Regions from separate parts of the Peribacillus sp. NPDC101481 genome, predicted to be linked through region 2. Evidence: riboswitches for the same ligand, from Rfam matches in the RefSeq annotation. Region 2 holds a riboswitch; each other region holds the start of a gene.
The links. Region 2 has a riboswitch for S-adenosylmethionine ahead of ACIROD_RS00705 (YezD family protein). Riboswitches for the same ligand answer to the same signal wherever they lie in the genome.
Positions count from the first base shown of each region.

Region 1 (5,569 bases), on a different contig from region 2:
GGCGCGGAGATTATGCTCTACTCCACATTAGAGGGGCAGGACTTCGTTGCACGGGTCGATGCCAAGAATATTATTCAGGCAGGGGAAAAGATCGATCTTGCCCTCGACATGAATAAAGCACACTTTTTTGATAAAGGGACTGAACATCGCATTTTAGTTGAAGAAGATGAACAGATGCAGGAAAGCATGAAGTTATCTGCCAATTAAACGTAAAAAGACCCATTCATAATGGGTCTTTTTACGTTTATTCAAATTCATTCCTGGACCAATACCACTTCATCATGTCCGCATTCCGGGCATTTCATGAGATGCGGGCATTGGCCTTTTTGAAGGGATTGAGGGTATCCGTCGTTTTCTTTAAGTATGTCGATATCCATATAAGCACTGTAATCATCCGCGTAGTCCATGAATTTCCCTTTATCCTCAAGATCACTGCCGCATTCCGGGCATTTCACATGAATTTTTCTCAGACCGTTGCAAAGCGGGCATATAGACATTGTTTTTCCTCCTGTTCCCGATACTTATGATTTCAGTATTTGTAGATTCCATTATTTTAACACATGGAAACACCCTCCCTAATACCAGAGGGAGGGCACTACTAATTATTTATTAACCATGTTAGCAGGATCGACCCATGCTTTGAATTCATCTTCCGTCAGGAACTCCAATTTCAACGCCGCTTCTTTTAACGTAGAGTTGTCCTTGAATGCCGTTTTGGCGATCTTGGCTGCTTTTTCATAACCGATATGCGGGTTCAATGCTGTTACCAACATAAGGGAACGTTCTACATTTTCTTTGATTTTATCTTCATTTGCAGTGATGCCCACCGCACAATTGTCGTTGAATGAATGAATGCCTTCCGTCAATAATTTGACCGTCTGCAGGAAGTTATAGATGATGACTGGTTTGAATACATTCAATTCAAAGTTACCTTGACTTGCTGCAAAGCCAATTGTAGCATCGTTACCAACGATTTGTGTTGCAATCATGGTAAGCGCTTCACTTTGTGTTGGATTGACTTTACCTGGCATGATGGAGCTGCCCGGTTCGTTTTCCGGAATGGCTATTTCGCCGATTCCGCTTCTTGGTCCACTTGCAAGCCATCTGACATCGTTCGCAATTTTCATTAAATCCGCCGCCAATGCTTTCAAAGCACCGTGTGCGTAGACTATTTCGTTATGGCTAGTCAATGCATGGAACTTATTATCAGATGTGACAAAAGGGTATCCTGTATCTGCTGCAATTTGTTTGGCAGAGAGTCCCGGGAATTCTTTTTTTGTATTGATTCCGGTTCCTACAGCCGTTCCGCCTAGAGCAAGGTTCAATAATTTTTGGCTGCTTTCTTCAATCATCGCTAGATCTTTATCGAGCATCGCTTTCCAACCGGAAATTTCTTGTCCTAATGTTAATGGAGTAGCATCTTGAAGATGTGTCCGGCCAATTTTCACGACATCCCAAAATTCTTTTTCTTTTGTATCGAATGTATCACGAAGGGCTTTGATGGCAGGGACCAATTTTTCAGCGACTTCCATAAAGGCTGCAATATGCATGGCGGTCGGGAAAGTATCATTTGAGCTTTGCGCCTTGTTAACATCATCATTCGGGTGAAGGGTTTCAGATTCACCATTTTCTTTTAACCATTCATTCCCTTTGTTAGCGACCACTTCGTTCACGTTCATATTACTTTGCGTGCCGCTTCCCGTTTGCCAAACTACAAGCGGGAAATGTTCATCAAGCGTACCTTCAAGGATTTCCCCGCAAATCTTGACGATGGCATTCTTTTTAACTTCGGAAAGATCACCAAGATCATAGTTCACCTTTGCCGCAGCTTGTTTAACGTATGCAAATGCACGAACTAATTCAATCGGCATTTTTTCGTTACCTATTTTGAAATTGTTACGGCTTCTCTCAGTTTGTGCTCCCCAATATTTATCAGCAGGAACTTTCACTTCACCCATCGTATCTCGTTCGATTCTGTATTCCATGTGTTCTCCTCCTATGTTTGCACTATTCATTGAACACCTTTTGCATATGAAATGAATAATGTCGGATTATTCTTCTCTCCATACATTGTACAAACTTTATTATTTTAAAGCAAAAATATCCCGCTGACCCTTTCCATTTTTTCTGAAAAATCCAAGTTCCATTCATGTTTATATGAAAATTCAATTATTCTTTTTAGACACATAAAGTGTAGACACCGCTAGGCTCCAATTGACCTGGTCATGAACATCAAAGCATTATCACTCCCAAAATGTCCTTGACAGCATTTTGTATATATAGTAAATTCAAAAGAAATTGAATAATCTAAACTCTTATCGAGAGAGGTAGAGGGAATGGCCCGATGACACCTCAGCAACCTTCATTTGTTTCAAACCAATGAAAAGGTGCTAATTCCACAAGTTTGTGAACTTGGAAGATAAGAAGAATGACTCGTCCCTACTTAATCAAAGTCTTCTTCTTAAAGAAGACTTTTTTTTATTTTATATAACTCAAAGGAGCAGTGAAAACCATGTACAAATCTGAAACATATCTTGCTCAATTAGGAAATCGCAGCGAAACGGCGACAGGAACAGTCAATCCGCCGGTATACTTTTCAACAGCTTTTCGTCACGAAGGAATTGGCCAATCGACGGGATTCGACTACACAAGGACTGGTAACCCTACACGCCAGCTATTGGAGCGATCCATCGCCGATCTGGAAAAAGGAGACCAAGGTTATGCCTGCAGTTCAGGAATGGCCGCCATCTCCACTATTCTCGCCCTTTTTAAATCCGGGGATGCATGGATTGTCAGCGAAGATCTTTATGGCGGTACATATCGTCTGTTAGAACAAGGTTTTAAAAAATGGGGATTGCAGTGTGACTATGTAAACACTTGTTGTTTGGAGGATATCGAAAAAGCCATCACTCCTCACACGAAAGCCATCTTCATCGAAACTCCCACTAACCCCCTTATGCAGCAAACGGACATTAGCGCCGTTGCGGCATTGGCCAAACGATATAATTTATTGTTAATCGTTGATAACACTTTTTACACGCCTCTTATTCAACAACCCATCGTGCTTGGAGCGGATATTGTGATTCATAGTGCAACCAAGTATCTCGGTGGTCATAATGATGTGCTCGCGGGACTGATCGTTGCTAGCGGCGCTGAATTATGTGATGCACTTGCCTTCCATCATAATGGTACTGGAGCTGTCTTGAGCCCATTTGATTCTTGGCTGTTGATGCGCGGAATGAAAACCCTGGCATTACGGATGGAGCGTCATGAAAAGAATGCCAAGATACTTGTAGATTACTTATCGGAGCATGATTGTGTCACTGATGTATTGTATCCCGGCAGAGGCGGCATGATTTCTTTCCGCATCATTGATGAAGCGGCGGTCAACCCATTTTTACAATCGCTCTCATTAATTTCCTTTGCAGAAAGCCTTGGAGGGGTTGAAAGCTTCATCACCTATCCTGCCACACAAACACATGCCGATATACCGCTTGAAGTCAGAACGGCAAATGGGGTTTGTAATCGCCTGCTTCGCTTCTCCGTTGGCATCGAGGATAGCGATGATTTGATTGGCGACCTGCAGCAAGCATTCGCACATGTAAAAAGGGAGGCACTACGATGACAGGTCATGATTTTAGCTTTGAAACGAAATTACTTCATAATCAACATAAATTCGATCCGGCAACGGGCGGTGTGAGCGTCCCCATTCAGCATGCATCGACGTTCCATCAATCGGATATCGATCAATTCGGCAAATATGACTACAGCAGAAGCGGGAACCCAACTCGCGAGGCACTTGAAGATATCATTGCCGATTTAGAGGAAGGCACTCACGGCTTTGCCTTTTCATCAGGTATGGCTGCCATTTCAACAGCCTTCCTGCTATTGTCTGCCGGAGACCATATCGTCATTTCCGAAGATGTGTATGGCGGAACGTTCAGGATGGTCACAAGCGTATTGACCCGTTTCAATATTGAGCATACCTTCGTTGACATGACGGACCTTGAAAGCGTCAAAGCGGCCGTTCAGCCAAATACCAGGGCCATATACATTGAAACGCCTTCAAATCCGTTACTTAAAGTGACCGATATACAAGCTGTATGTGATATTGCAAAAAAAGCCGGTGCCTTAAGTTTTGTTGATAATACATTCTTGACGCCCGCATTGCAAAAACCGCTGAATCTGGGCGCTGATGTTGTCCTCCATAGCGCGACGAAGTTTTTATCCGGACATAGTGATGTGGTAGCTGGGCTTGCGGTCGTGAAAGATCCGGAATTGGCGGCAAGACTCGGTTCGCTCCAAAACTCCTTTGGAGCGGTCCTTGGTGTCCAAGATGCCTGGCTTGTAATGAGAGGTTTAAAAACCTTGTCAGTTAGAATGGAACATTCACAAAAAGGGGCAGAAAAGATTGCAGCCTACTTAAAAGATCAGCCCTTGGTGAAAAAAGTGTATTATCCCGGCCTAGCCGATCATCCACAGCACGCCATCCAGAAAGGCCAGTCACTTGGAGCAGGGGCGGTCCTATCTTTTGAATTGGAAAGTGAGGAAATCTTCCGTTCCTTCGTGAACACTGTCGAGCTCCCTGTATTTGCCGTAAGCCTGGGAGCGGTCGAATCCATATTATCCTACCCGGCCAAAATGTCTCATGCTGCCATGCCTGATGATGAAAGGGAAAAGCGGGGCATCACGAACAGCTTGCTCCGCCTCTCTGTCGGACTTGAAAATCCGGACGATATAATCAAGGACTTCGATGCGGCCCTCGTCAATATTGCCAAAGGGGAAGCAATTGCTGCAAAATGAATAAAGGATGGGTGCCTCATAAATTATGGGCACCTTTTTTCCTTGCATCATTATTAACTCTTTTTCTTCCCAGTCATAAAAAAAGGCCATCGATTTCCCGATGGCCTGACTCTCAATTCTTCATATTATATTTATCCAGGAAGCGATCCACCCGTCCGCCTTTTTCAGCAAACTTCTGCTTTCCTGTATAATAAGGGTGCGTATCCGAGCTGATTTCCACTTTTAATAATGGATATGTTTGTCCGTCCTCCCAAACGATCGTTTCATTGGACGTCTTCGTGGAGCCTGTCAAAAATTTATACCCACTGTTGGTATCCATGAATACCACTTGTTGATAATCGGGATGAATTTCTTGTTTCACTATTATCACCTCATCGTCAGTATAGGTATATCTTAAACGTAATGATTACTATTATCAATAATTATGCTTGAGGTACCAAAAGTCGGTACCCTCATTATAGTTTAATCTTGATGATCCACCCTTATTCAATTGTGTTCAACCAGCCATGCCTTTATGCGGACCAGCCTGCAGTTCATACATTTGATAATACTTCCCTTTTAGTTCCATTAATTCCTCATGTGTACCTTGCTCAGTAATCCGCCCTTTATCCAGTACAAGAATCTGGTCGGCATTTTTTATCGTGGAAAGTCTATGTGCAATGATGAAGGTCGTTCTCCCTTTTTTCAGCACTTCCATCCCCTCCTGGATAATTGCCTCGGTTTCGGTATCGATGCTCGCTGTCGCTTCATCCAAAATCAATATGGC
Region 1 is NZ_JBIWNJ010000002.1:502,484-508,052, reverse strand. It holds gene ACIROD_RS12425 (ABC transporter ATP-binding protein) at 1-207, shown strand, start outside; gene ACIROD_RS12420 (hypothetical protein) at 255-497, opposite strand; gene fumC (class II fumarate hydratase) at 603-1,985, opposite strand; SAM riboswitch class I at 2,313-2,426, shown strand; gene ACIROD_RS12410 (methionine biosynthesis PLP-dependent protein) at 2,513-3,625, shown strand; gene metC (cystathionine beta-lyase) at 3,622-4,803, shown strand; gene ACIROD_RS12400 (type B 50S ribosomal protein L31) at 4,916-5,164, opposite strand; gene ACIROD_RS12395 (ABC transporter ATP-binding protein) at 5,300-5,569, opposite strand, start outside.
Region 1: linked by a shared signal. The riboswitch ahead of ACIROD_RS12410 (methionine biosynthesis PLP-dependent protein) and the one ahead of ACIROD_RS00705 (YezD family protein) in region 2 are both predicted to bind S-adenosylmethionine.

Region 2 (5,569 bases):
AGAACGAATCATAAATGTAGCCCGGACTCTTTTTGCCACTAAAGGTTTTGACATGACAAGAACGAATGAAATTGCCTCTGCATGCAATGTTTCCGAAGCTACTATTTACAAATACTTTGACAGCAAAAAAGATTTGCTATTAGCTACAATTACCCCTGATGAGAAAGAGGAAACTGAAGATGGGACTAGCCATCTATCCACGGATGATCTAGTGGAGAATCATGTTTGCACCATGATAAATAAAATTCTTGATAATAAAGAACAATTTTCGATACTATTCAGGGAAACACAATTCGATCAAGATATTTCGAAGCAATATGTAGATCAGATTTTCAAGCCGAATGCCAGGCATATTGAAATACAGAAGAGAATAGATAGTGGTGAGATACAATATATCTCTGATATTATCCTATTTAATGTAGGGATCATTTCATTCACATTGGCATTATCTACACATTATGAGATCCACCAGCAGAAAAAGGAGCCATATTTTACTTCTGAACGAATTAAGAGCATTGCTCAACTTTTGGTATATGGTATTCATGGAAAACAAAAACATACATAATGAAACGGTCATATTGAAGGGCTTTAGCATCAAGCCGCAAATATGACCGTTTTATTTTCCTTCAGAGTAGATGTCCAGAGTGTAAGATTTGACTTATATTTTTCAGACTATTACGATAAATGCATACTGTACGAAATGCTTTACGAAGATTTTATCTGGCAATCATGTAATATTGGAGGGGTATATTAAATGAGCGATATCGTAATTTTATCAGGAAGTCCGGCTATTCCGTCCAGAACGGACATTTCACTAAAACATATTCAATCATTAGTCGAAAACGAAGGATTTACTACAGCTTATTTCTCAATCACGGATTTCTCAGCAGATGATTTATTCAAAGGCAAATATAATAGCGAAGATATCTTAAAGCTTTCAGAGAAAATTCAAGCAGCTAGAGGTGTCATTATTGGTTCACCGGTTTATAAGGCTTCTTATACAGGTGTATTGAAGGCCTTGATTGATTTGCTGCCAGAAGGTGCTTTTAAGGGTAAGCCAGTACTGCCAATCATGATTGGCGGAAGTAACAGGCATCTATTGGCGATTGACTATGCACTTAAACCATTAATTTCAATATTAAAAGGCGAGCCGCTGCAGGGCATTTATTTTGTTGATAAGGAAATAGATAAACAGAATTCAGAAAAACCGATAAATGATTTGCATTTAATTGATCGGGTCCAGAGTCAAGTTCAAGAATTTGTAGAAGCGATACAGTTAAGAAATTAATGAATTCGAGTAATCCCTTCGTTTAAAAGGACTGGAATTCGAGAAATTATTTTTTCGGATAGATGACAGGCGCCAATTATAGGCTTGTTAATGAAAATAGACTCATTTTTTTGGAGGCTTTATCTAAAAAGACGAGTCTATTTTCATATTTACATGAACATAAAATCATAATCGGAATAGTGTGTATAAAAATAACAGTTCATCCATAATATTAAACCAAGTTATTTTATAAGAAAACTCCATTGACAAGGATTAAATATATGTTAATATTTAAAATAATAAAACTTATCCAGAGCGACGGAGGGAATTGGCCCTTTGAAGTCCAGCAACCTGCATGGTCGATGCAAGGTGCTACCTCCAACAAAATGTTGATCATTTTGGAAGATAAGGTAAAGATATTTACCTTGGGATCTTTCCATCATGGAAAGATTTTTGCTTTTTGGAAAGTTGTAGGCAAACCATAACAATGTAAGGTTGTTTGGAATTATATAAATCTAAGAAATTCATTTGATCAGCGGTGAAAATAAGAAATTCGCGGATTTTCTTAAAGGAGGAACAGGCTTGGATAAAGAGAATCAGCTTGAAGAAATATTTGAACGACTTCAAGAAATGCTTAATTCTATGAAATATGGGTCCATTACACTTATTGTCCAGGATGGTAAAATCATTCAAATGGAAAGAAATGAAAAATTAAGAATTAAATAAGGTATCTGCTGACTAGAAAAACTAGAGGCGGGTTTAACTGATATAAAGAGAGTATTGGTTAGATTCGTCTCTTTTTTCCTAGAGTCAAATAAACTGGAGAAGATTACAACGGGTATTGATCAACAGTTACTCTAACCTGATACAGCAAGTTTTAGAGGGGGCTACAAAGTTGGCTGCATTAATAAACTATGAAAATTTCAACACTGGGGATTTCCCTGTATTTCCCGAAGACAGTGAGACAAAAGGTGCTTTGGAAGTTCTGCAATGGGCGAATGACCATTATGGAAACGAACTGATTTATGCTTGCAGTTTTGGCATTGAAGGCATCGTGCTTACGGATTTATTGGCGAAGGTCAATCCTTCTGCCAAAATAGTTTTCCTTGATACAGATGTTCATTTTGAGGAAACTTATCAATTGATCGAGCAAGTGAAAAAGCGATATCCAAAGCTTTCGATAGAAATGAAGAAACCTGCCTTGACGCTTGAGGAACAAGCAGCGGAATATGGGGATGAATTATGGGTTAGAGATTCAAATAAGTGCTGTAACATCCGTAAAATCATTCCGCTTACCGATGTGCTTTCAACGGCAACAGCATGGCTTTCGGGACTGCGGAGGGAGCAATCCGAGACAAGGGCTTCGACCGAGTATATCAATAAGGATAATAAGTTCAAGTCAGTTAAAATATGTCCACTCATACATTGGACATGGAAAGATGTTTGGCGCTATGCCCATAAAAACGGACTTCCATATAATATCCTGCATGATAATGGATATCCGAGCATTGGATGTAAAACATGTACAGCACCAGCCTTCAATGCAGATGATTTACGCTCTGGCCGTTGGCAAGGAGCTCAAAAAACGGAATGCGGATTGCATTTATCTTAAATAAATAGAAACCATAGGGGGAAATTAGCATGACAATCAGTTTACCGCACGGAGGAACACTAATCGATCTTTGGGAACCAAATTATGATATTAGTAAAATAACAAAGTCGATCGAAATCGATGAAATTGCTTTAAGTGATCTTGAATTGATAGGCACTGGTGCCTACAGTCCAATTAAAGGATTCTTTACAAAAAGTGACTATGAGACAGTGGTCAAGGATATGAGGCTTAGCAGCGGTCATGTATGGAGCATCCCGATTACGCTGCCTTTGACCGAAGAAACTGCCGAAACCCTTACTATAGGTGAAGAAGTAACGTTGACTCATGAAGGTGAAACATACGGGGTTCTCTCCGTTTCCGATATATACACACCAGATAAGCAATTGGAAGCGACATTAGTTTATCAAACGGATGATGAGAAGCATCCAGGAGTGAAAAATTTATATAACCGCGGTGATGTATATGCCGGCGGGGAAATAAAGTTGATCAAGAGAATAGAGCGTCCGCAGTTTCAAGCTAATTATTTGGACCCGGTCGAGACAAGGAAAGCTTTTGCTGAAAAGGGCTGGGAAACGGTTGTCGGCTTCCAAACCAGGAACCCTGTTCACCGTGCACATGAATACATTCAAAAGACAGCATTGGAGATTGTCGACGGCTTATTCTTAAATCCTCTCGTAGGTGCCACTAAATCAGATGACATTCCGGCAGATGTAAGAATGGAAAGCTATAAAGTGCTGCTTGAAAAATATTATCCTAAGGATCGCGTCTCCCTTGCAGTTTTCCCTGCTGCCATGCGTTATGCAGGACCTAGAGAAGCCATTTTCCATGCCATGGTCCGTAAAAATTATGGTTGCACCCATTTTATCGTCGGACGTGATCATGCGGGTGTGGGCGATTATTATGGCACATATGATGCTCAAAAAATCTTTGGGAATTTCAACGCAGATGAGTTAGGGATCACGCTATTATTCTTTGAACATAGTTTTTATTGTAAAGAATGTGGCAATATGGCTTCCGCTAAAACTTGTCCTCATGGCAAGGAAGACCATGTCATCCTGTCTGGAACGAAAGTAAGGGAAATGCTGCGTAACGGAGAAATTCCTCCAGCTACCTTTAGCCGTAAAGAAGTCATCGAGGTATTGATCGAAGGTCTAAAAAAGAATGAAGTTTATAACTGATCGGACATAAATTGAAGGACCACATGAAGAGGGGGATTATTAATGAGTAAAAGTACGAATGTCACTTGGCATGAAACGTCATTGACCAAGGAGCTCCGCCGGAAGCAAAACGGCCATGAAAGCACAGTTCTATGGTTCACTGGTCTCTCGGGCTCCGGAAAATCAACGATTGCGAACGCGGTCGCTAAAGAGTTATATAATCGGAATATTCGAAGTTATGTTTTGGATGGTGATAATATCCGCCACGGATTAAATAAAGATTTAGGTTTTTCTGAAGAAGATCGAACCGAGAATATTAGACGAATCGGTGAGGTTTCCAAGTTATTCGTGGATAGTGGGCAGTTCGTATTGACCGCCTTCATATCACCTTTCAGGGCAGATCGGCAGATTGTACGTGATTTACTCGATGAAGGGGAGTTTATTGAAGTATACATAAAGTGTCCGATCGAAGAGTGCGAAGTGCGTGATCCAAAAGGTCTTTATGACAAGGCGCGTAAAGGAATCATTAAAGATTTTACCGGAATCGACTCTCCATACGAAGAACCTGAACAACCGGAAATCACTTTAGAATCCGACCAATACAGCATTGAAGAGTGCGTTGAACAGGTAATCGGCTATTTGACAGCAAAGAAAGCGATCTAATCAAGGAGGAAATGTAATGGTTTACGAGAAATTTTGGTCGGAAAATCCACTAATCGCTAAAAATAAAACGGAAATCTGGAAATTGGAAAAAGATGGATTGAAGATATTCGATGACATTCCACATTACGCTGTAAATGGTTTTGATTCCATCCCTAAAGAGAATTGGGATATGTTCAAGTGGGCAGGTCTATACCTGCAACGGCCAAAAGAAGCAGGTTACTGGATGATGCGTGTCGTTATTCCCGGAGGTATCCTGACCTATGATCAACAGATAACTCTTGCTAACATCGCTAAAGATTATGGGAGGGGTGTATATGACATTACAACCCGTCAAGCCGTTCAATTCCACTGGCTGACCATCGAACAAGTCCCGGATATATTAAACCGTTTGGAAAAGGTCGGAATGACTACGGCCGGTGCATGTGGTGATATCACACGTAATATCATCGGTAATGCATTGGCAGGCATCGATCCTGACGAACTTTTTGATACACGCGAGGTACTTTATGATGTATTTGAGTATTTCCGTCTTAACGAAGACTATTCAAACCTTCCGAGGAAATATAAAATGTCCATAAGTGCTAATATCCATAATGCTTCAAATGCTGAAATCAACTGTGTTTCATTCAATCCGGCTACTAAAGTAATTGATGGAGTAACGGAAGTTGGTTTTCACGTAAAAGTAGGCGGTGGACTATCCTCCGTTCCGATGCTGGCAGAAGAACTTGACTTATTCATTTTACCTGAAAAAACAGTCGAAGTAGCGGCCGCCATCACGACGATATTCCGTGACTTTGGGTACCGTGAAAAACGTCATCGCTCGCGTTTGAAATTCCTTGTAGCTGATTGGGGTCCTGAACAATTCAAGGA
Region 2 is NZ_JBIWNJ010000001.1:151,768-157,336, reverse strand. It holds gene ACIROD_RS00715 (TetR/AcrR family transcriptional regulator) at 1-565, shown strand, start outside; gene ssuE (NADPH-dependent FMN reductase) at 755-1,288, shown strand; SAM riboswitch class I at 1,571-1,679, shown strand; gene ACIROD_RS00705 (YezD family protein) at 1,850-1,993, shown strand; gene ACIROD_RS00700 (phosphoadenylyl-sulfate reductase) at 2,175-2,879, shown strand; gene sat (sulfate adenylyltransferase) at 2,909-4,057, shown strand; gene cysC (adenylyl-sulfate kinase) at 4,100-4,699, shown strand; gene ACIROD_RS00685 (nitrite/sulfite reductase) at 4,716-5,569, shown strand, end outside.

Region 3 (5,569 bases), on a different contig from region 2:
CAACGGCACGGTCCACATCTGCATCAGATAATACAATGAAAGGATTATTACCGCCGAGCTCCAGCGCAACTCGTTTTAGGTTTTTCCCTGCAATGGCCCCGATGTGCTGTCCTACAGGAGTAGAACCTGTGAAGCTGATTAATTTGGGGATCGGGTTTGTCAGCATGCCATCACCGATTTCTTCCAGGTCAGTTAGGATCATATTAAAGACGCCTTTTGGAAGACCGGCATATTCAAATGCTGCAGCAATGATGATTCCTCCAGTAAATCCAACTTGAACGTCCGGTTTGTGAACGACTGCATTTCCTAATGCAATGGCTGGTGCGATGGTTCTCATTGACAAGTTCATCGGAAAGTTAAACGGAGATATTGAAGAAATAACTCCTAGTGGCAGTCGATGTATATGATTGACTTTATGATCTATAGCTGACGGAACCTCATGCATTTGATATATTTCATCCACCATGTTAGTAGATTCTTCGACTATTTCCATAGTAAGCTGAAATTCAACATTTGCTTTAATAAGCGATCCACCCGTTTCACGGGAAATCATTTCAACGATTTCATTCCGGTTTTCCTGTAGGAATTCACCAACTTTAAGCAGGACCTGACGACGTTTTTCAGCTGATGTTTTTGCCCAACCTTTTTGAGCATTTTTTGCTATTTCAAATGATTCTTCGAGCTGTTTTGATGTAGCCAAGCTCACATTTGAAATCACGGCATTATTGTATGGGTTTAAAATATTATATCTGCGTTGACTTGAGCCTTCCATCCATTCCCCATTGATGAAGCTTTTGTTTAGATCCTTGAATTTCTCCATTTTGAACACCCCTTTATATTGTAAACAAATATATTTTACTGCTGTTTGTATCATATTTAAAATATCTATATAATTAAGTTTATATACGCTTTACATATATATCAGAGGTGCCAAAATGGATATTAGACAATTACGATATTTTCTTATTCTTGCAGAAGAAGGCCAAGTTTCCCGTGCAGCAAAAAAATTGAATATGTCACAGCCGCCATTAAGCCAGCAGCTCCGCCTTATGGAAGAAGAATTAGGGACTACTTTACTTGAGCGAAAAAGGAACGGTAAAAGTATGGAATTGACCGAAGCTGGGAGGGTACTTTACGAGAAGGCTAAGAATATGCTGCAATATTTCGAGGACTCTTTGCTCGAAGTGAAGGAAACGGGTGAGGGAATTAAAGGTACCCTTTCAGTAGGTTCCGTACTTGCCTATATGTCTTATTTACCTGATAAAATTAATGATTTTAAGAAAAAATATCCTTCCGTTTCCTTTAAAATTTTCGCAGGAGATCCATATGAAATAAGTAATTATTTGGAGAATCAGGATATTGAACTTGCCATTGTTCATTTACCTGTCGAGATGAAGGGTCTTTCCATTTTGAACATAGGACAAGTGCCGAATGTTTTTGTTGTACCTGAGGTTTGGGACAGTTTCACTTCAAAGAGTAGGGTTCATTTAAAGGATATTGAAAATATCCCATTGCTTTTAGTGCATAGGGAAAAAGGACAAGGGATTTACGAAGAAATTATCGAGGAATTTAAAAAGCGGGAAATACAGCCAAATATTTTATGCGAATGCCATGATGTAAATGTTCTGCTCTCTCTGGTTTCAGCTGGAGTTGGGGCGAGTATTGTTCCGAAATCAGCTGTTTCACCTCATATCATAAAAGGAGTGAAAGTGTTGGATATTATCGATTCTTCAATTCAATCGAATATAGCTTTGGTTTTTAGAGAAGATCGTTATCTTTCCAAAACGGCAAAACATTTTTTTGAGCTGTTTTGAAGAAAAGCTAGGCCTGCCTAATGCCTAGCTTTTACGTTACATTTAAAGATGAATCATTCCCATACTTCTTTTGCTACATCAACGACGAATTTCAGCTTTTCCCATTGCTGTTCTTCGGTCAGTTTGTTGCCGTGATGGGTGGAGGCGAAGCCGCATTGAGGGCTTAAGCATAATTGTTCGAGAGCAACGAAGTGCGAGGCTTCTTTAATGCGTGCCTTAACAGCTTCCTTGTCTTCGATTTCCCCATTTTTTGAAGTGACGACCCCCAGTACAACCTGTGCACCGCCATTTGGAATGTATTCCAATGGTTTGAAATCCCCTGAGCGTTGATCATCATATTCCAAGAAGAATCCATCTACTTTTTCCTTTGCCAATAAAGTTGGGGCGATACGGGCATAGCTTCCTTCAAACGCCCATGTCGACTGGTAGTTTCCGCGACATAGATGGGTAGTGACGATAAGGTCTTCTGGTTTTCCTTCCAATGCTCCATTAATTACGCGAAGTGCTAGATCAATTAATTGTTCCCTTGTATATTTTCCGTCTTTGAACTGGAAATCTGGAGCTGAAAGTCTGGCAATATATACATCATCCAATTGAAGATAACGCACACCTGCTTCATAAAAGGCTTTCAAAGCATGCTGATAGGCCTTGATGATATCATTTGCATAGTCTTCGATATCAGGGTAGATGTCTTCATTATGAATGCCTGCAGCAAATAATTGATTCGGACTGGGAATCGTTTGCTTGGCAACGGCACGTCCGTTCACGATTTTGTTCAATTCAATGAAATCACGAATGAAGGGATGTTCAGGATTGAATGAAACCTTCCCGGTATTGCGAACGTTATATCTCTCTGTTTCCACACCATCGAATGTGAGACCTTTTTCAGTAACATATCCCTCGATGCCATTTAAATGCTCGAGGAAGTCGAAGTGCCACCATGTTCGTCTGAACTCACCGTCCGTAACAGCCTCCAATCCAACTTCAATTTGTTTATCGACAATCCGATTGATTTCTTCGGTTTCAATTTCACGAAGCCGCTCTGCTGAAAGGGTACCCTCCCTAAATTGCTTTCTGGCAATATGTAAACGTTCCGGTCTTAATAAACTTCCGACGTGATCGGCCCTGAATGGTGCTTTCGTTAATGTGATTGACATGTTGCATTCCTTCTTTCCTTTTAAAAATAAAAAACCTCTTCTTAAAAAATAAGAAGAGGTGTTGGCAACAAAGCTATATACTCTTCTTATCTTCAAGTTTTTAAACTTCTGGAATTAGCACAGTACATGAATAGTCTGTTGCTGAGGCATCAAAGGGCCAGTCCCTCCACCTCTCTGGATAAGAGTGTCTATTAAATTAACTATGACTATACAGGTAGTTTTTATAAAGGTCAAGCGCTGGAGGTTGAATATTTCGAATATACCGTTTATTAATCGGACTGAAATGTTAACGGCATCAGGGAATCCGGCATATGCTTTGAGTGGGGAGGGAATGCAAGGATGAGTCCATTCAAAAGTGGCATACCGATAACGGTAACTGAAGCTATGATAGAGAGAATCATAAAAATGAAATCATCTTGTCAGGATATTAAAGTCGAGATTACGCCAAAGCATATTGTGCTTTCCGGAACGATGGAAGTGAAAAAAATGATGTTTAAGAGTAACGTAGCTTTCCGGATTACATTAAAACCGGTTCATGTGGAAAAAAGAACGATTTCATTTGAATTAGTGGAAATGGAACCAGTTGACAGGAATTTCATCAACCAAAGGATATTTAACAGACCGCCATTTTTTGAATTTGAAAAAAGAACGATCAAAATGAATGTTAATGCTTGGAACATCGTGAGAAAAATTCCGGTGGGCACAATTAAATCGTATGAACTTGTCGAAGGTGCATTGATAATGAAACTTTCTTTATGAGTTAAGGGATATTTTACATACAACCTTATCCGCAATCTATAAAGGGAGTGCCAGGTATGTTAGTGTTATTGTGAGATTGTCATGAAAAAAATGTGATTGATAAATCAAGCTCTTTAAAATATACTAAATAACTTGAAGTTTTGAGTTTTTCTGGGAATGAGGAGGATAATGATGGATCAAAAGATTTTGCCTGCTTCAGCAAGCATGAAGGATTTTGAAAGATTTCTAGAAAGTTCCTATGAAATAGGTGTGTTTCTTGATTTGCATATATCACAATTGAAAAATGTAAGTATGATGGCAAAACAACATAATAAGAAAATGATTTATCATGTCGATTTGATCCATGGCATAAGAAGTGATGAGTACGCGACAGAATTCATTTGTCAGGAATATAATCCCTATGGGCTGATTTCGACTAAATCAAGCGTTATATTGAAGGCGAAGCAAAAGGGGGTCATTGCCATCCAGCGAATCTTTTTAATAGACTCACATGCGCTTGAGAAAAGTTATAAGCTGGTGCAGAAAACCAAGCCGGATTATATCGAAGTATTGCCGGGCGCCATGCCATGGATGATAAAAGAAGTGAAGGAACGATTGCAGACACCGATTTTTGCAGGCGGCCTCATACGTACTTCGGATGAAGTCCTGAATGCCCTTGATGCTGGAGCTTCGTCGATCACCACATCCAAAACTGAATTATGGGATATCGTCTAATAGGGGAAAATTGAAAAAAATTACAGAAAAATAGATTAATTTTTCACAAAATATTGACAGCGTTTTCATAACCTAGTATATTTTACAGTACAAGTTAATATATGTGACGGAGACTAGGAGATTCACAACAGATCTATTCATAATTTATTTATGAAGATAGTTCTGCTGTGGATCTCCTTTTATTTGTTGGCAAGGTTTAATAATTTAACAGGGGAGGGGTTTTATCATGACTCCATTTTGGGGAGAAGTGTTAGGCACGATGATATTAGTTGTATTCGGAGCAGGTATTGGGGCTGGTTCATCCTTAAAGGGTTCCTATGCAAAGGATGCCGGATGGATTGTTGTCACGATTGCGTGGGGGTTGGCCGTTACCATGGGGGTTTTTGCAGTAGGGTCCATAAGCGGGGCACATTTAAACCCGGCGGTCACAGTAGGTTTTGCCATTATTGGAGAATTTCCTTGGAGTGATGTGCCCGGTTACATCGTTGCCCAAATGATTGGCGCAATCCTGGGCGCGACTCTAGTATTCCTGCACTATTTGCCACACTGGAAAGCTACGGATGATCCAGGAGCGAAGCTTGGTGTGTTCGCGACTTCACCTGCGATCCCGCACACATGTTCAAATCTATTAAGTGAGATGATTGGAACTTTCATCCTTGTTCTTGGATTATTATTTATAGGTGCCAATGATTTTACAGAGGGCCTAAACCCATTTGCAGTCGGGTTATTGATTGTCGTGATTGGGATGTCTCTTGGCGGAACGACAGGATACGCCATTAACCCGGCCCGCGATCTGGGGCCGCGCATCGCTCACTTTTTGCTGCCGATACCCGGTAAAGGCAATTCCAATTGGGGCTATTCATGGATTCCGGTCATTGGACCGATTGTAGGGGGTTCACTTGGTGCCGTTTGTTATAAAGCATTCTTTATGGGGGAAATAACAGCAGGATTTTGGTCTGTTTTGGGTGCAAGCCTGGTACTATTGATATTAGCCTATGCTTTTGGTAAAAAACAGTCACATGAATTGGAAAGCAGAAATATCGCCAGTTAAATTAAAAGGAGGGGCATACACAATGGAAAAATACATTTTATCATTAGATCAGGGAACAACTAGTTCGCGGGCGA
Region 3 is NZ_JBIWNJ010000003.1:575,899-581,467, forward strand. It holds gene ACIROD_RS21550 (aldehyde dehydrogenase family protein) at 1-820, opposite strand, end outside; gene ACIROD_RS21555 (LysR family transcriptional regulator) at 936-1,814, shown strand; gene ACIROD_RS21560 (5-methyltetrahydropteroyltriglutamate--homocysteine S-methyltransferase) at 1,868-2,971, opposite strand; SAM riboswitch class I at 3,055-3,156, opposite strand; gene ACIROD_RS21565 (hypothetical protein) at 3,311-3,730, shown strand; gene ACIROD_RS21570 (glycerol-3-phosphate responsive antiterminator) at 3,902-4,444, shown strand; gene ACIROD_RS21575 (MIP/aquaporin family protein) at 4,671-5,495, shown strand; gene glpK (glycerol kinase GlpK) at 5,518-5,569, shown strand, end outside.
Region 3: linked by a shared signal. The riboswitch ahead of ACIROD_RS21560 (5-methyltetrahydropteroyltriglutamate--homocysteine S-methyltransferase) and the one ahead of ACIROD_RS00705 (YezD family protein) in region 2 are both predicted to bind S-adenosylmethionine.

Region 4 (5,569 bases), on a different contig from region 2:
TTCGATTCTCCCTGGCACTCAAAATATTTTCGTTTAATATCGATGTAATGATATGCTCTGAATCCCATTCATGCCCAGATATCTCGATAAGAGGATAGCGATTCGGTAAAACGACCTGCTGGATTTCATGAACGGTCAGCCCTTGAGAATGCAGGCGTAAAATTTCACCTTGGAGGTTTTCCAAATAATCCAACTTTTTCCTGAACATTTCCTTTCCATCAGGGACATGCCCAGCATGGCAGCAAAACACTTCCCCGAAGTCATATTGAAGTAATCTTTTTATGGAATCAATGATGACCGGGATAGACTCTTCCCGTAAGACAAGCTTTGTCTTTGGTGTTACGAAAAGGTCTCCTGAAAAGAGCACTCCATTACTGTTATTCAAATACACCATATGGTCCTTCGCATGGCCGGGGGTAAAAATCGGCTCCCACGTTTGGGTGCGTGAATGAATGGCCTCCCCTAGCGGCTCAGCTTTAAAGGCGTCTCTCTTTCCCCAGAAAATTTTGCGATATTCAGGATATACAGCATCCCTTGCACAAACCTCAACCGACATCGGGTGAATGAAAAGCGGGACCTTTTTATGTTCCTGTATCCAGGCAGCGCCCCCCGTATGGTCTTCATGATAGTGAGTCAAGGCCACTGAGTCGAAGTCTGCGGACTCATAGAACGGAATAAGCTCTTTCAATAAAATTTCTGCTCCAGTATCTATCAATAGGCCATCCGTTAAAAAAACATTAACACTCATTCCCGCCTTGTTCCCGCCAGGAGTCCCGTGCACACAAACCACATCATTTATCGTCTTAATCTCTCTCATTCAATTTCCTCCCCATCATTGTACAAAAATAGTTTCATCTTCCTTTTTTTAACTTTACTATAATAAATGTAGTACCACTTTACCTTTTTGACAAGGAAATACTGGAATAATTAACCTGGATGAAAATGCTGGATTCTTGTATAATAGCCCTTTTTTAACGGACCTTACAAGACTTTAATAATAAAAATCACCCCAAAAACTTCAGAAACGATTGACATTGTCGGATTTTACAAATAATATAGATTATATTAAAAAACTTGAAATATTCTAAAATAATAATTTACTTATCAAGAGTGACGGAGGGATCAGGCCCTGTGATGTCCGGCAACCGCCCTTAGGGAACGGTGCCACTTCCTGCAGAATGATTGCATTCTGAAAGATAAGACGAGATATAATTTCGCTGCCTCTTTCTGAATGATAGGGGCAGTTTTTTAATGTTTAAGGGGGAAAGCTCATGATTGAAATCCGTTCAGTCCGAAAGGAATACGTCTCGAAGAAAAACCGAGTTATCGGAGTGGATAACGTATCCTTAACCATTCAAACTGGCGAAGTGTATGGAATTGTCGGCTACAGTGGAGCTGGAAAAAGCTCATTACTCCGCTGCTTGAATTTGCTTGAACGTCCGACAAGTGGAAATATCATCATCGACGGCATTGATTTAACCTCTTTATCAAGTAAAGAGCTTCGTAAACAACGTCAAAAAATCGGAATGATATTCCAACACTTTTCACTGGTCAGTTCAAAAACCGTTTATGAAAATGTCGCTTTCGCCTTAAAGGCCGCGCATCGATCGAAGGATGCAATCAGGTTACGTGTATTGGAATTGTTGGAAATCGTAGGGCTCAGCGATAAGAAAGATGTCTATCCGGCGCAGCTTAGCGGTGGACAGAAGCAACGGGTAGGCATAGCCCGTGCCTTAGCAAATGACCCCACTGTACTATTATGTGATGAAGCGACTTCAGCACTTGATCCAACAACTACAAAAGCGATTTTACAATTATTGAAAAAGATAAGCAGTAAGCTTGGCATCACCATCGTGTTGATTACACATGAAATGGAAGTGGTCAAAGAACTATGCCACCGTGTCGCCGTCATGCAGGACGGCCGTGTAATTGAAGAAGGTCCCGTTTATGAAATATTTTCACAGCCCAAGCAGGAGTTAACGAAGCAATTCATTAGCAGTGTTCTGGATTTCGCACTCCCTCCGCACTTGATTGAAGAAAGTAAAGGTACGATCATTCAAATTCAATTCGAAGGGCAAACCGCTGGTGAGTCGATCCTTTCGGATACTCTCCAATCCCATTCAGTAAAGGGTAATATTTTACACGGTAAAATTGAGTATATCCAGGATGTCCCTTTAGGCATTTTAATCATCGAGTTAATAGGCGATGCCGCTCAAATTCATTCGGCATTGCAATATATAAAAAATCGTTCCAGTTCTGTGGAGGTGTTAAAACATGTCACTGCTTGATTCCATCGTCAATATTTTACCTGATCTTAATAAAGCCTTTCTTGAAACGATTTATATGGTCGGCGTTTCCCTTGCAGTAGCCCTGCTGATCGGTTTACCGCTTGGAGTATTGCTGTTTACCACAACAAGGAATTTATTTTTTGAAAATAGTATCGTGAATCGCTCTCTAGGATTCGCAGTCAATATTGTCCGTTCAATCCCTTTCATCATTCTCTTGGTCGCCCTCCTTCCTTTAACGGATCTTCTAACTGGATCGACGATAGGGCCGAGAGCGGCTTCTGTTTCCCTGTCGGTGTCCGCAATACCTTTTTTTGCAAGAATCGTTGAAACGGCATTACGTGAAATAGACAGAGGAGTGATTGAAGCTGCAATTGCCGTAGGAGCCACTCCATGGATGATCATTAAGGATGTACTTCTACCAGAGGCAAAACCGGGTATAATTCAAGGACTGACATTAACGACCATTTCGCTTATCGGTTACTCAGCAATGGCAGGGACAATCGGCGGAGGCGGAATTGGCGACCTGGCCATCCGGTACGGTTATTACCGTTATGACAACACAGTCATGATCACGACGATCGTCTTGCTGATCTGCCTTGTTCAAATCATTCAAATGGTTGGTGACAAGGCCTCATACATAGTTAACAAACGATAGTGATCCGTCATTTTTCAATGATTCAATACATTTCATTACTCAGGAGGAATTTCAAATGAAGAAAATAGCTTCGTTATTATCAGTCTGTGCACTTGCCCTTGGCTTGGCAGCATGCGGGAGCGATGATGCATCCCCAAAAACTGAAGACAAAAAGGAATTGAAGATCGGGGCGACTACCGGGCCCTATGCCGATATGGTTAAAGAGGCCATAAAACCAGGTCTGGAAGATCTCGGTTACAAAATAGAGATCGTCGAATTCACCGACTATATCCAGCCGAATAAGTCCCTTGGCAACCATTCGATCGACGCCAACCTCTTCCAGCATAAGGTGTACATGGATAACTTCGCTAAAGAAAATGATTTAAAGCTTTCCGACCTTATCATAGTTCCAACAGCACCAATGGGCATATATTCGAACAAGTATAAATCATTGAAAGAAATTAAAGACGGTACATCCCTTGCAGTGCCCAATGATCCGGTTAACCTCGCACGTGCACTTAAAGTGCTGGTGGATGAAGGGCTGATTGAAGTAGATCCAGATGTCGACCCTTTAAAAATATCTGAAAAGGATGTAACGAAAAATCCAAAAAACATTCAACTCAAACCATTGGAATCCGCTCAATTGCCCCGGGCAACAGACAGTGTTGACCTATCAGCGGTCCCTGGCAACTTCGCTCTTGCAGCGAAAATGGACCTACAGGATGCCATTGTTTTAGAAAAAATGCCGGATATGTATCGAAACGTTGTTACAGTGAATACAATAGATGTAGACTCCCAATTTGCAAAGGATATTAAATCAGTTGTGGAATCCGACCAGTTCGAAAAAGTCATCGATGACAAATTTGCCGGATTTGGAAAACCAGACTGGATGAATTGATCAAATAATCGTGGCCTGCTTCCCCTTATTGGGAGCAGGCCTTTCATTAAGGACAAAGTGGCAGCCGCCATGGAAAACCTTGAAATCCTCACAAACCATGCAAGCAGCTCCATGAACTAAAAAACGATGGGGTTTTTACCCCATCGTTTTTTTAATTTCCTTCACATTGTTTATTTAAAAATAATAATAAAAGAATGTTTCAACCTACTGTCTGTTTCCATAATCCTAGGAGATCACTTTCATGTTGTCTGTGAATGCCTGCTTTTCTATCGGCAGATTCCGGACGGCTCTTTTCCCAATTCCATATATCTTCGAGAGTTTCTGATAGGGGACGGAATGTTAGTCCATTATTGATGGCTTTATCGTTATCGACAGCCAAAAACCCATTCAAAGGTTCCTTTCCTCCAGGTAAAGGGAATTCTTCTGGTATCCATAAAGGCATTTCTCCCCACGGCTCTACTTTATTGTCCTTTAAAAATTTTTCAGATACCCATGTAAAATCAGCATTACTTCTTGTTACCTTTTTGCAGCCTTCAAGTAATTGCTCCATAGTCAGTGTGTAATCTGGGCCAACGGCATTATACGTACCTGTCATGCTTTTTTCTATCATTTGTATGATCCATTGGGCCAAGTCCCTTGCATCGATAACTTGGATTGTACGTCCAGGGCGTCCAGGAGCTAAAATTTCTCCCCCCTCCGCTATCCTTTTAAGCCAGTACGGCAATCGGTCAGTGTAATCATATGGACCCACTATTTGCCCGGCACGAATTGACAGGACTTTCCCCGGCAGTTCTTTTTCAGCTGCTTTTTCGCTTAATGATTTTAACGGTCCATAATATTCACCGTATATCGGTCCAGCAGTTCCGTGGGTGATCTCCTCTGCTTTATCTTCATTTAGTGTATGAACTTCTCCATTTTCATCAATTCCTGGCTCGGTCGGATCACTGTAAACTGAGATGCTTGAAATATATGTATAGTGTTTAACTTGATTAAGCAATCTGCAGGATTTCGATACAGTTCGAGGGATAAATCCTGATGTGTCAATGACTGCATCCCACTGTCTCCCTTTCAACATTTCCAGGTCCCCGTCGCGGTCCCCTTTTAACTGTTCTATTTCGGGAAAGACATAAGGATCGCTTCCACGATTAAAAAGTGTGACATCATGCCCTTTCCCTATCGCAGCTTTTGCTAAATACCGGCCTAAAAACCGTGTACCGCCCAATAGTAAAATGTTCATAAGATCTCCTCCTCTTTAACGATATTCCATAAAGCATACGCAATAACCTTTCCTAACATTAATAATACTTGCAACTTTTCTTTGATTTTCCCTTTCGGAAAAACTGGCAATATCCTAATCTTTTGAACTTTATTCTTTTTCGCTATAATGAAATGGAAAGAGAGAAAGAAGGTGGAACCGATGCTTGAAAATCTTAAACAAAAATTCCCGAACGCTCTTACCAATAAAAAGGATACTGATGATATTTCTGATTATGTTTGGTTCGAAGAATCCAGAAGTATACTTGGCATTCCCCGTTCAGAAATCACAGCCGAGGAAATCCGTTTATTGGAACTGCTTTTTGCTCCTTCCATAAACCCAAAGAACCTCAATGCACATCCAGACTCATCATGGAAAAATTTTTTATCCGATCCGAATGCACCATTGCCTTTAACGAGCTGGGAGAATGTTCGATTCCTTCATTTCAAGCTGACTCATGCTGATTTTTCCAACTCCGATTTTGAAGAGGCCTT
Region 4 is NZ_JBIWNJ010000002.1:509,668-515,236, reverse strand. It holds gene ACIROD_RS12455 (MBL fold metallo-hydrolase) at 1-817, opposite strand, end outside; SAM riboswitch class I at 1,099-1,203, shown strand; gene ACIROD_RS12450 (methionine ABC transporter ATP-binding protein) at 1,272-2,288, shown strand; gene ACIROD_RS12445 (methionine ABC transporter permease) at 2,275-2,943, shown strand; gene ACIROD_RS12440 (MetQ/NlpA family ABC transporter substrate-binding protein) at 2,999-3,820, shown strand; gene ACIROD_RS12435 (NAD-dependent epimerase/dehydratase family protein) at 4,020-5,057, opposite strand; gene ACIROD_RS12430 (PucR family transcriptional regulator) at 5,238-5,569, shown strand, end outside.
Region 4: linked by a shared signal. The riboswitch ahead of ACIROD_RS12450 (methionine ABC transporter ATP-binding protein) and the one ahead of ACIROD_RS00705 (YezD family protein) in region 2 are both predicted to bind S-adenosylmethionine.